DNA from 2 places in the Arthrobacter sp. B0316-1-20 genome. Region 2 is predicted to be linked to the other one. Evidence: riboswitches for the same ligand, from Rfam matches in the RefSeq annotation. Region 2 holds a riboswitch; the other holds the start of a gene.

Region 1 (5,201 bases), on a different contig from region 2:
TGCTGCGCGAGCACGGGTTCGCACTTGAGGCTGATGCTCAGCCGCGGCGCCTGCAGGTCCGAGAGCGCGAACATTTTCGCTGCCCGCCCCGGCGCGCGGACCTTGAACACCGACGCCTCGGGCCCGAACGGAAAGTCCTCGAACGCTCCGGGCAGGGACAGGCAGTATTCACGCAGCGCGGTCGCGTCCATAGGCCCGAGCCTACTGCTACCTGCCGACCCGGTCACGGGGAATGCCCGGTGCGCGGCGGTAAGTTCGGTGGCAGGATGGTGTCACTGATGTTTCACGGGGAACGACGGCGGTGCTGAGGCGCCGCCGTCGAGCGCCGAAATGGGGCCCCGCCCAGGAGAGGAGCACCATGGCAGAGAGCGGCATGCAGCCCAGGCCGACAGCCGACAGCGCGATGGATAAGACAGAACGTGCGGCGGATTCCAAGCAGTTTGAATGGGTGGCGCGCAGCGGTTTCGCGGCCAGCGGGCTGCTGCACGTACTGATTGGCGCGATCGCGCTGCGGCTGGCCTTCGGCGGAGGCGGCGAGGCGGACCAGTCCGGAGCAGCTTCCAGCCTGGCGCAAAACCCGGGCGGGCTCTTCCTCCTCTGGGCAGGAATGCTGGGCGCCGCGGCATTGGCCCTGTGGCAGGCCAGCGAAGCGGTGTTCGGCGGCCGCGGCCTGGAGCAGAAGAAAAAGTGGGGCTACCGGGCGAAGGCTGTGGGCCTGGCCATCGTGTACGGAGCCATAGCGGTGACCTTCGGCAGCTTTGCCCTGGGCTCCGGCAGCAACAGCAGCGAGAAATCGCAGGACGCCAGCACCAAGCTGATGCAGTGGCCGGGCGGAGCTGTGGTGCTGTTCCTGATCGGCGCGGTGATCATCGGAGCCGGAATCTACTACGTGGTCAAAGGCCTGTTCCGGAACTTCCTCGCCGACCTTAAGCCGCTGCCCCCCGGCGGCGTCCGCACCGGCGTGACCTGGCTGGGCATCGTCGGCTTAGCCGGCAAGGGGCTGGCTTTGTTTGTGCTCGGGCTGCTGCTGGCGGTCGCCGCGGTGCAAAACGACCCGCAGGACGTGAAGGGCCTGGACGGCGCGCTCAAGGCGCTCCGCGAGCAGCCGTTCGGACCCGCGGCGCTGGCTGTGGTGGCCGTCGGGCTGATCTCCTACGGCCTGTATCTAGGTGCCCGGGCGCGTTACGCGAAGATGTAGAGCGGCCCGGGCACCCGCCAGCCTGGCGGAGCCGGCCCAGCTACTCCGCGGAAACAGGTGTGAGCACGTCCTTGACCAGCGGATCGTCCGTGCCGGCCAGGTAGTCCTCCAAGCGCGGATCGGAGAAAATCTCGATCAGCTTCTTGCTCTCAGCGGTGTCCTTGAACTGGGTGCCGATCACTAGGCGGGAGGCAAAAGTCTTGGGTGCGGCTGGGAACAGGATGCCCTTGTCGCGGCCGATCTTTCCGGCGTCGAACTGGGAGACGTACCCGATCGCCGCGTCGACCGAATCGAGCATCCGCGGCATGGCCAGCAGGTCGGCTTCCTTCAGCTCGAGACTGCGCGGATTGCCGGTGACATCGCGGATCTTCGCGGTGCGAGGCTCCACTGCCGGATCGAGTTTCAGTAGTCCCTCGCGCTGCAGCAACCAGAGCGCCTGCCCTTGGTTGGCCGCATCGTTTGGCAGCAGCAGGACAGCGCCTGGCGGCAGGTCCTCGACCGACTTGTAGCGGGTGGAGTAAAGCCCGAAGCCCCATTGGAAAAGCTCCACCGTTGGCGTCAGTTCGATGCCGCTGGCGTCCGCCGACTGCTGCATGTACCACTGGTGCTCGAAGATGGTGGCGTGGAACTGTCCCTCGGCCACGGCGCGGTTGGCTTGAATCGGATCCTGCAGGCCCACGGCCTCAAGCTTAACGTCGTAGTCAGGTGCAATCTTTTCGGCGACGAATTTGAGGATCCTTTCCTCGCCGGCCATCGCCGGTTCGAAGTGGACCTTCAACGGCGAGGCGACCTCGCCGTCGGCAGCGGCTGCGGTGGCCGGCCGGGACTGCTGCTGCACCAGCGACAAGCCCAAAACCAGGGCGGCGACGACGGCGATCGCCGCGATGCTCCATGGCAGGGCGGTGGACTGCTTGCGCAAGGTGAAACCGTGGTCGTGACCAGACCCGGTGGACGGTGTGCTCATGTGTGGTGCTCCTGGTTTTGTTCGATTAAGGGCGCAGCAGGGCGCGGGAAATGCGGTCGCCGGCGAACTGCACCAGCTGGACGGTGATGATCAGGACAACGATGGTGGCTGCCATCACGTGGGTATCGAACCGCTGGTAGCCGTACGTGACGGCCAGGTAGCCGATGCCGCCTGCTCCGATGGTTCCGGCGATGGCTGAGTATTCAATCATCGAGATGGTGTTAAGCGTGATCGCCGAGGTTAGGCCGGGCAGCGCCTCCCGCAGCTGGGTCTGACGGATGATTTGCCCGGTGGAACTGCCGGTGACCAGGCCGACGGCCATGTTCTCGCGAGGCAGGTCGTTTAGCGCGTTCTGCACCAGCCGGGCGAAGAACGGAATGCCGGCCAGCGTCATGGGGACAACAGCCGCGGCAATGCCGATGGTCGTTCCGGTGACCCACTTGGTTAGCGGGATAATCGCTGCCATCAGCACCAGGAACGGCAGCGAGCGGCCCATGTTGACCAGCCAGCTGACCACACCATGCAGGCGCGGCCGGGGGAACAATCCGCGGCTGTCCGTGTTGTACAGCAGCACGCCGGTGGCGCCGCCAACCAAGATCACCAGGACCATCACTATGCCGACCATCGCCCAGGTTTCCCCGTAGGAAGGCAGCAGCAGCCCGGGCAGGTCCGCCCAGGGCGTGTCCAGCCCGACGGCCGCTGTTTCGGCGGGCCTCATGCGCGCACCTCGATCTTCTCGTTGGCTTCGTGTTCTGCCGCGGCCGACGGCGGCGCTGTTGCCGGCCGTGTGCCGGCCGTGACTGCCGCAGGGCGATCCGCGACCAGGCCCAGTCGTTCCAGATAGGCGCGCACCTCGGCCTCCGGCCGGCCGGCAACTCCGATTTCGGCCCGGCCAAGCACCGATTCGCCGTGGGCTTCCACCGAACCGCCCAGCAGCGCCACGCGTACACCCAGGCCTGTGGACAGCCGGGTGAGCCACTCCGGGTCCACCGGACCGTGCCGGTAGGAGATGGACAGCGCATAATCAAACCCGACTGGTAACGGCAGCGCCCGCACCGGCAGCAACTGGCGGCCGGCACCGGAACCCGGGTCCGCCACGAGCGCGCCGATCGGCCCGTATTCTGAAACCCGTCCGTTGGCCAGCACGGCCACCTGGTCGGCGACGTGGCGCACCACGTCCATTTCATGGGTGATCAGGATGACGGACAGTCCCAGCTCTGTGCGCACATCGTCCAGCAGGTCTAGGATCTGCTGGGTGGACTCCGGATCCAAGCCGGACGTTGATTCGTCGGAGAGCAGGATCCTGGGCCGAAGCGCCAGGGCCCGGGCGATGCCGACCCGCTGCTTCTGGCCGCCGGAGAGCTGGCCCGGATATGCATTGGCCTTGTGCAGCAGGCCCACCCGGTCCAACAGCTCGGCTACACGGGCCTCGATCTGCGGATGCACCACGCCCAGATTGCGCAAAGGAAGCGCAACATTTTCGGCAACCGTCATCCGGCGCAGTAGTGCGGAGTGCTGGAAGATGGTCCCGATCGCGCGGCGTTCGCTGCGCAGTGCCTGGCCGGACAGTGCGGACAGGTCGCGGCCGTCCACCAGCACCTGCCCCGAAGTTGGCTTTTCCAACAGGGAAATGCAGTGCGAGAGGGTCGTCTTCCCGGCCCCGGATGGACCGACGACGGCGGTAATCTCCCCCTGTTCAATGGTCAGGTTGATGCCCTTGAGCACCTCCGCCGTCCCGGTGCGTGTGGTGTAGCTTTTGTGCAGGTCGCGGATTTCGATCATCGGGGTCCGCCTGCGCTATAGCGTTTCAAACTGCTCCTCAAATTCGGGGAGCCCCGGGGCACGGCCCATCGCGACGGCGCACGCATGGCGCCGCCGGAACGATCCGGCGCTGGTTCTCCATCGGTTCTGGCATTAGCACCGTGCGGCAATTGCCGGGTTGCTGCGGCGTCGTCGAGCCAGATCTCTCAGCCGCTCTGGATGGTTCTTATCGACGGCGGTGCGCTGCCCGGGAGGGGCGGCACACCGCCGTCGTAATTCAGGTGGTTCTTAGCTGAACGCCGAGGTCAGCGGACCAGGGAGTTCTCCAGCCGGAAGCCGGCCGCGCGGTGGTTCCCGGGCAGCTTGTCGCCGCGGCCGAAGAGCTTGTTGCGCAGCGTTCCCGGCGCGTACTCGGTGGGGTATGCGCCCAGCTTCTGCAGCTCCGGCACCACGTATTCCACGACGTCTTCGAAGGTGCCCGGAGTGATGGCGTAGGCCAGGTTGAAGCCGTCCACGTCGGTCTCGTCGACCCACTCCACCAGCTTGGCGGCGACGTCCTTGCCGGAACCGACCGTGATCGGGCCGAAGCCGCCAACGCCGACCCATTCCGCCAGTTGGCGGATGGTCCACGGCTTGCCGCTGTCGCCGGAGGCCTTCTGGAAGGTTTCCACCGAAGACTGGATGGCGTTGGACTTCACGTTCTCGCCGATCACGTCGTCCGGGCCGTAGGTGGACAGGTCCACGCCCATCCAGCCCGAAATCAGGGCCAGCGCGCCGTTGACGTCCGCGTAGGACTTGTAGTCCTCGAACTTCGCCTGGGCGGTGGCGTCGTCCGGGCCGGTCACCACGGTCTGCATGGCGTAGATGCGGACGTCGTAGCGGCCACGGCCGGCGGCCTCAGCGGCGTCGCGGATCTTCTTCACCGATGCCGCGAGCATTTCCTTGGTGGGGCAGGTGACGAACACGGCTTCGGCGTTTTCCGCAGCGAACTGGGTGCCGCGCTTGGAGGCGCCGGCCTGGAAGATCACCGGGGTGCGCTGCGGGCTCGGTTCGGTGATCGCGATTCCCGGCACCTTGAAGTACTTGCCCTCGTGCCGGATTTCATGCACCTTCGCCGGATCCGTGAAAACGCCGGACTCGCGGTCCTTTACCACGGCGTCGTCTTCCCACGAACCCTCGAGCAGCTTGTAGATGACCTCAAGGTATTCGTCGGCGTGGTTGTAGCGCTCGTCGTGCTCCAACTGGTCTTCCTGGCCCATGTTGCGGGCGGCCGAGGGC
Region 2 (5,201 bases):
TGCATGGATCCCGGCTGGTTCCGCCGGATCGGAGCACGCCGAGGACATCTTCGACCGGCTGTATCGCAGCGACCCGGACCCGTGGAACTACGTGTCCAGTTGGTACGAACGCCGGAAGCGTGTTGTCACCTTGGCCGCCCTCCCGGCCGAACGGTACGGCAGCGGCCTGGAGGTCGGCTGTTCCATCGGCGTGCTGACCGCCGCGCTGGCCGATCGTTGCGACCGGTTGGTGGCGGTGGACGCCAGCAGCGTTGCACTGGACCAGGCGGGCGGCCGGCTGGCGGACCGTGACAATGTGGAGCTGCTGCAGGCGAAACTGCCGGCCGAGTGGCCAGCCTCGGCCATCAACGGCATCGACCTGGTGGCCCTTTCGGAAATCGGCTATTACCTGACCGGTAAGGAGCTGCGGGAATTGCTCCGGCAGGTGCAGGAAGAGCTGAACCCCGGCGGGCACTTGCTGCTGTGCCACTGGCTGCACCCGGTCGACGGCTGGGAACTGGACGGCGAACAGGTCCACGCGCTCGCCAAGGAATCCACCGGCTGGGACGTGGTCACCCTCCATCGCGAACGGGACTTCCTGCTGGAAGTGCTGCAAGCGCCGAAGCGCGCCCAGTGACCGCCGCCATGGTTGCAGGAGTGGCCGCCGCACCGCTCGCGGGTCCAGCAGCGGGTACACCGACAGCCTCTGCCGACGGGGAAGGGGACACTGCACCCAGGTTGCGGCACATCGCCGTTGTCGTTCCGGTGCACAACGAGGAGCAGATGCTTGGAAGATGCCTGCGCCGGCTGCGGCGGGCCATGGACGTGCTCCGGGCCCGGCAGCCACACTGCAGCGTGAAGCTGGTGGTGGTGCTGGACCGGTGTACCGACCATTCGGCCCAGATCGCCAGGCAGGCGGCCCGGGCGGACGGGCGGATCACCGTGCTGGCGGGCGACTATGGCTCTGTCGGGGCGGCACGGGCGGCCGGAGTCTCCGCCGGGCTGGAAGCCGACGGCCGCGACGAGCAGACCTGGCTTGCCTGCACTGACGCGGACACCCTGGTGCCGGATGACTGGCTGACGTCCTTTGCCCGGCTGGCCAACGCCGGAGCGGACGCGGTGGCCGGCACCGTGGAACCGGAGCCGGCCAGCCTTGCACCCGGACTGCTGCGCGCCTGGCGCGACAACTATACGGGTCAGGAACCTGGCACCAGGGTGCACGGCGCCAACCTCGGCGTACGGGCGTCGATGTATCTGGCGGCCGGCGGGTTCCCGGCGCTCGCCGAGCACGAGGACGTCCGGCTGGTCGAAGCCATCCGGTCGCTCGGCGGCACGGTGCTGCCCGCAGCGCATCTGCAGGTCACCACGTCAGGCCGGCTGCAGGGCCGGACTCCGGGCGGATTTGCCGGGTACCTTGCCAATCTGGAAGCGGCTAGCCAGTAAGGCGCCGGGCCGAAGAGGCGCGGAAGCGCACAGCTAGACGCTCAGCGCCGGTGTGTTTGGGCTAAGACCGGCACTCCGATGCCTCGCCAACCCATCCCAAGGTGAAGAACCGCTGGTCCGCGATCGTCTCGATGGTCAGTAATCTCCACTGTTCGTACCACTTGATGTCTCCGCAGGGGAGGGCCAGTGCCTCCGCGACGTCCGCCGTGTCATGGTGCCAGCAGTGTCGTTCCTCCACAGCGCCGAAGAGGCGCACTTTCCCATCTACCTCCAGACGAACGGTCACTGGAACTCCGGCATCGTCTCTCAGCGCCTTCCGGATCTGGATCCTATGGACTTTGTGTCCCGGAAGGAATACCGAGCACCGTTCCGTTCTGATCTGAGGCTCGTTATCGGCTCGGTTTTCATAGGTGGCCACGTCAGTTCCTTTTCCACAGTCCGCCACGGCGGACGCTCTTGCCCGCTCCAGTTGGAGACGGACCGCTTCTTCATCCGAACCACCCGTGAGGTTGGGGTTGGTGTGCGGCCATGTCGGAGCATCTGCCCTCTCGCCGGAGGGCGGCGCGCATCTCGTGAAGCTGTCTCTAACCTAGCGCCCGCTGCTGACAGAATGGCGAGCCATCCCTAGACCGGCCAGCAGTTTGACGCGGGGTGAGCTCAGGATCCCGGACGGGCGCGCAGCATCTCCAGATAGTGCGGGTTCTGCATGACGCCCAGGACGTTGCCGAACGGATCGACCACCGAGGCCGTGATGAAGCCGTGCCCCCGCTCGAAGACCGGCTCCAGTTCCTTCGCGCCCTTCTCCAGCAGCCGCCGATGGGCGGCCTGCACATCGTCCACATGCCAGTAGAGGATGGCGCCGCCCGGATCTATCCCGTGTCCGGCCGGAGCGTGCCGTGTGTCGATCAGGCCGAGCTCATGTTGATAGTCGCCGATCCGGAATTCGGCATAGCCCGGCTGCTGGAAATACGGCTGGGTGCCCAGCAGGTCCGAATACCAGGCCACAGCCGCCGGCAGATCGGCGGTCCAGTAGCTGACCGTGCTCATTCCTCGCAGCATGGGAGCCCTCCCGGTCGATGGCCAGCGCCGCACGCGGGGCGGTTCGCGGTGATGCTGGGACGCTACCGCAGATCGCCCTCGCTGTCTGCCCTTCCCGGTGACACCACGGACCATTCGGTCGACTAGACCGCCAGTGGCTCTTCCGCAAGGTGCCGGCGGCTTTCCAACCTCAGCTCCAAGTCATTCATGACCACGGCGGCCAAGTCCTCCAGTGTCAGCGTGTCCTCGGCGCTGAACTCGCGCGGCTCGAAGTCCAGGATGCACAGCGTGCCGAGGTTGTAGCCGTCCCGGGTCTTCAGCGGGACGCCGGCGTAGAACTTCAGACCGAAGTCGCTGGCGACCAGCGAGTTGGTCAACGCGCGGGGGTCCGCCGGCGCGTTGTTGATGATCCACGGCCCGTTCTGCAGGATCGCCGACGCGCAGAGCCCAGGCTCCCGGTCGATCTGCTCAATATCGAGCCCGTGGTGCGACTTAAACCAGATCCGGTCGTGGTCCACCACACTGACAATAGCGATGGGGGCCGCGAAGAGCCGGGCGGCCAGCGCCGTGATGCGGTCGAAGGCGCCGTCCGCCGGAGTGTCCAGGATGTTGTAGCGGTGGACCGCTTCCATCCGCTGTGGCTCATCGGCCGGGATGATCGAAACGTCCTTGTACCGGCCGCGCCGCGATTGCGACAGATCGGACAGCATCAACGCCACCTCGCGGCCGGTGGGCCGTGCCTCTGGCTCGCGCGCGGTCATCGCGGTCAGCAGCCGCTCCCACTCCGACCCCAGCGTGGCCGGAATCACCGGATCGCGCAAGAGTCGCGCGACGGCAGATTCCAACGGCGGCCCGGAGAACGCGGCCTGACCGGTCAGACATTCCAGCAGCACCAAACCCAGCGAATAGATGTCGCTGGCCGGCCCTATGGGTTCGCCCATCGCCTGCTCCGGGCTTAGGTAGCCGGCAGTGCCGTAGATGCCAGAGACATGGGCATCTTCAGAGATCACGACGGCGACGCCGAAGTCGGCGAGTTTGGCTCGCAGACGCGACCCGCCGTCGTCGTAGTTGAACAGCATGATGTTCCCGGGCTTAACGTCCCGATGCACCACGGAGTTGTTGTGGATGTAGGCCAAGCCCTCTGCCAGATCATGGCCGATCTGCGCCACATGCCGCGGCGGCAAGGCACCCTCCGCCAAGCGGGTCTTCAGGTCTGCGCCTTCGATCATTTCCATGACCAGGTAAATCTGCGGATGTCCGGCTTCGATCCGGTCGATGCCCGCATCCAGAAGGGTTACCAGGTTTCCGTGATTCAGGTGGGCCAACAGCTTGATCTCGGCGTTGTCGTGGCGGAACTCTTCCTCGTTCATCGAGGGGCGCTGAATGACTTTGACCGCCACTTCCCGCCCCAGGACTTGATCTTCCGCCCGGTACACCTTGGCGTTGGCTCCGGTGCCGACGAGCTCCTTAAGCCGGTACCGCCCATCCAGCAGCATGCCGGATCGATCTAGATGAGGCGCCAATGTCTCCTGCTTTCTGGCCGCCCCATGGCGGCACCCCGGCCGTCACTTTGACAGCACCCTTACTAATCGTACGGGCTCGGCATCCCGGACTTGACCAAAACGCGTGGGAAATGCTGAATCGTTATCACTCGTCCGCAGCGACCACGGACCGTTCTTGATAGCGGACGGGCGCCCGCTTGCTCCGGGTGGTGAAGAATATCCCCACAATGACCACCAGCGCGCCGAGGATCTGCATCACGGTGATTGACTCGTCCAACAAGAGGTACGCGCCCAGCATGGTGAACACGGGCACGAAGTTCAGGAACACCGACGCCTGCGAAGCACCCAGCGCGGCGACGGCACGGTTGTACAGCAGCAGGGCGATCACCGAAGGGAAGACGCCCAGGTACAGCAGGCCCGACCACTGGCCGACGCTGATCTCCGGGACGCCTACGATCATCCACTCGCCGGCCACTAGCGGCAGCAGGCACACCACGGACAGGCCGGTCATGACCAGTACCGCGCCGTGGGCGGGGAACAGGTGCAGGTACTTCTTCACGGCCAGGGAGTAGACCGCCCAGGACACCGCGCCGACGGCCATGATCGCGTCGCCGATGTTCCATGACATATCCACAAGGCGCAGCAACTGGCCGTTGGTCACCACCCACAGCGCTCCGCAGAGTGAGAGCAAAATGCCGAGCCACTGCAGCGGCCGGAGCCGTTCGCGCAGCAGCCAGAAGCTCAGCAGCACGGTGACGGCGGGAATGGACGCTTCCAGCACGGAGACGTTGGTGGCCGAGGTGAACTGCAACGCGGAGTAGATCAACGTGTTGAATCCCGCGATCCCGGTAACAGTCATCAGCAGGAGCGGCTTCCAATGCCGCACGAACAGGTGCCGGGAACGCCAGGCGCTGCGGTACCCGAGGGGGAGCAGCACCAGGAAGGCGACGGCGATCCGGCCGAAGGCGATGGTCAGCGGGGGTAGATCGCTCAGTGCCTTGCCGGTGAGGATGTTGCCTGCGTAGAAAACCACCACCAGCATCAGCAGGAGATAGGCGCGCATGCTGCTCCTCCTGCTTGGGTGACGGGTATCCGACAAACAATAGCGCCAAAGGCAGTGCCGGGCATCTGGGCGCCTTTTTTGTTCGGAACGTGGTGCGGGTAACGGCAGGATAATGGCGCGGGGACCGCCCGAGTTGGGTTAAGTTAACGGGAGGAACTGAGAAAGGGCAGCGCCAT

Evidence for each region. A riboswitch is a leader RNA that binds a small molecule or an ion and turns the genes downstream of it on or off. The one in region 2 is predicted to bind S-adenosylmethionine.
Region 1: another riboswitch for S-adenosylmethionine. It lies ahead of AC5RW2_RS25485 (methionine ABC transporter ATP-binding protein); the one in region 2 lies ahead of AC5RW2_RS13955 (hypothetical protein).

The regions. Positions count from the first base shown of each region.
Region 1 covers NZ_JBNHHC010000018.1:29,631-34,831, reverse strand. Annotated here, with positions in the region: gene AC5RW2_RS25505 (MmcQ/YjbR family DNA-binding protein) at 1-191, opposite strand, end outside; gene AC5RW2_RS25500 (DUF1206 domain-containing protein) at 359-1,198, shown strand; gene AC5RW2_RS25495 (MetQ/NlpA family ABC transporter substrate-binding protein) at 1,239-2,162, opposite strand; gene AC5RW2_RS25490 (methionine ABC transporter permease) at 2,188-2,880, opposite strand; gene AC5RW2_RS25485 (methionine ABC transporter ATP-binding protein) at 2,877-3,944, opposite strand; SAM riboswitch class I at 4,059-4,149, opposite strand; gene AC5RW2_RS25480 (LLM class flavin-dependent oxidoreductase) at 4,229-5,201, opposite strand, start outside.
Region 2 covers NZ_JBNHHC010000007.1:185,553-190,753, forward strand. Annotated here, with positions in the region: gene AC5RW2_RS13945 (PIG-L family deacetylase) at 1-616, shown strand, start outside; gene AC5RW2_RS13950 (glycosyltransferase family 2 protein) at 625-1,422, shown strand; gene AC5RW2_RS13955 (hypothetical protein) at 1,484-1,840, opposite strand; SAM riboswitch class IV at 1,870-2,000, opposite strand; gene AC5RW2_RS13960 (VOC family protein) at 2,080-2,469, opposite strand; gene AC5RW2_RS13965 (GAF domain-containing serine/threonine-protein kinase) at 2,604-3,956, opposite strand; gene AC5RW2_RS13970 (DMT family transporter) at 4,108-5,025, opposite strand; gene AC5RW2_RS13975 (GAF and ANTAR domain-containing protein) at 5,200-5,201, shown strand, end outside.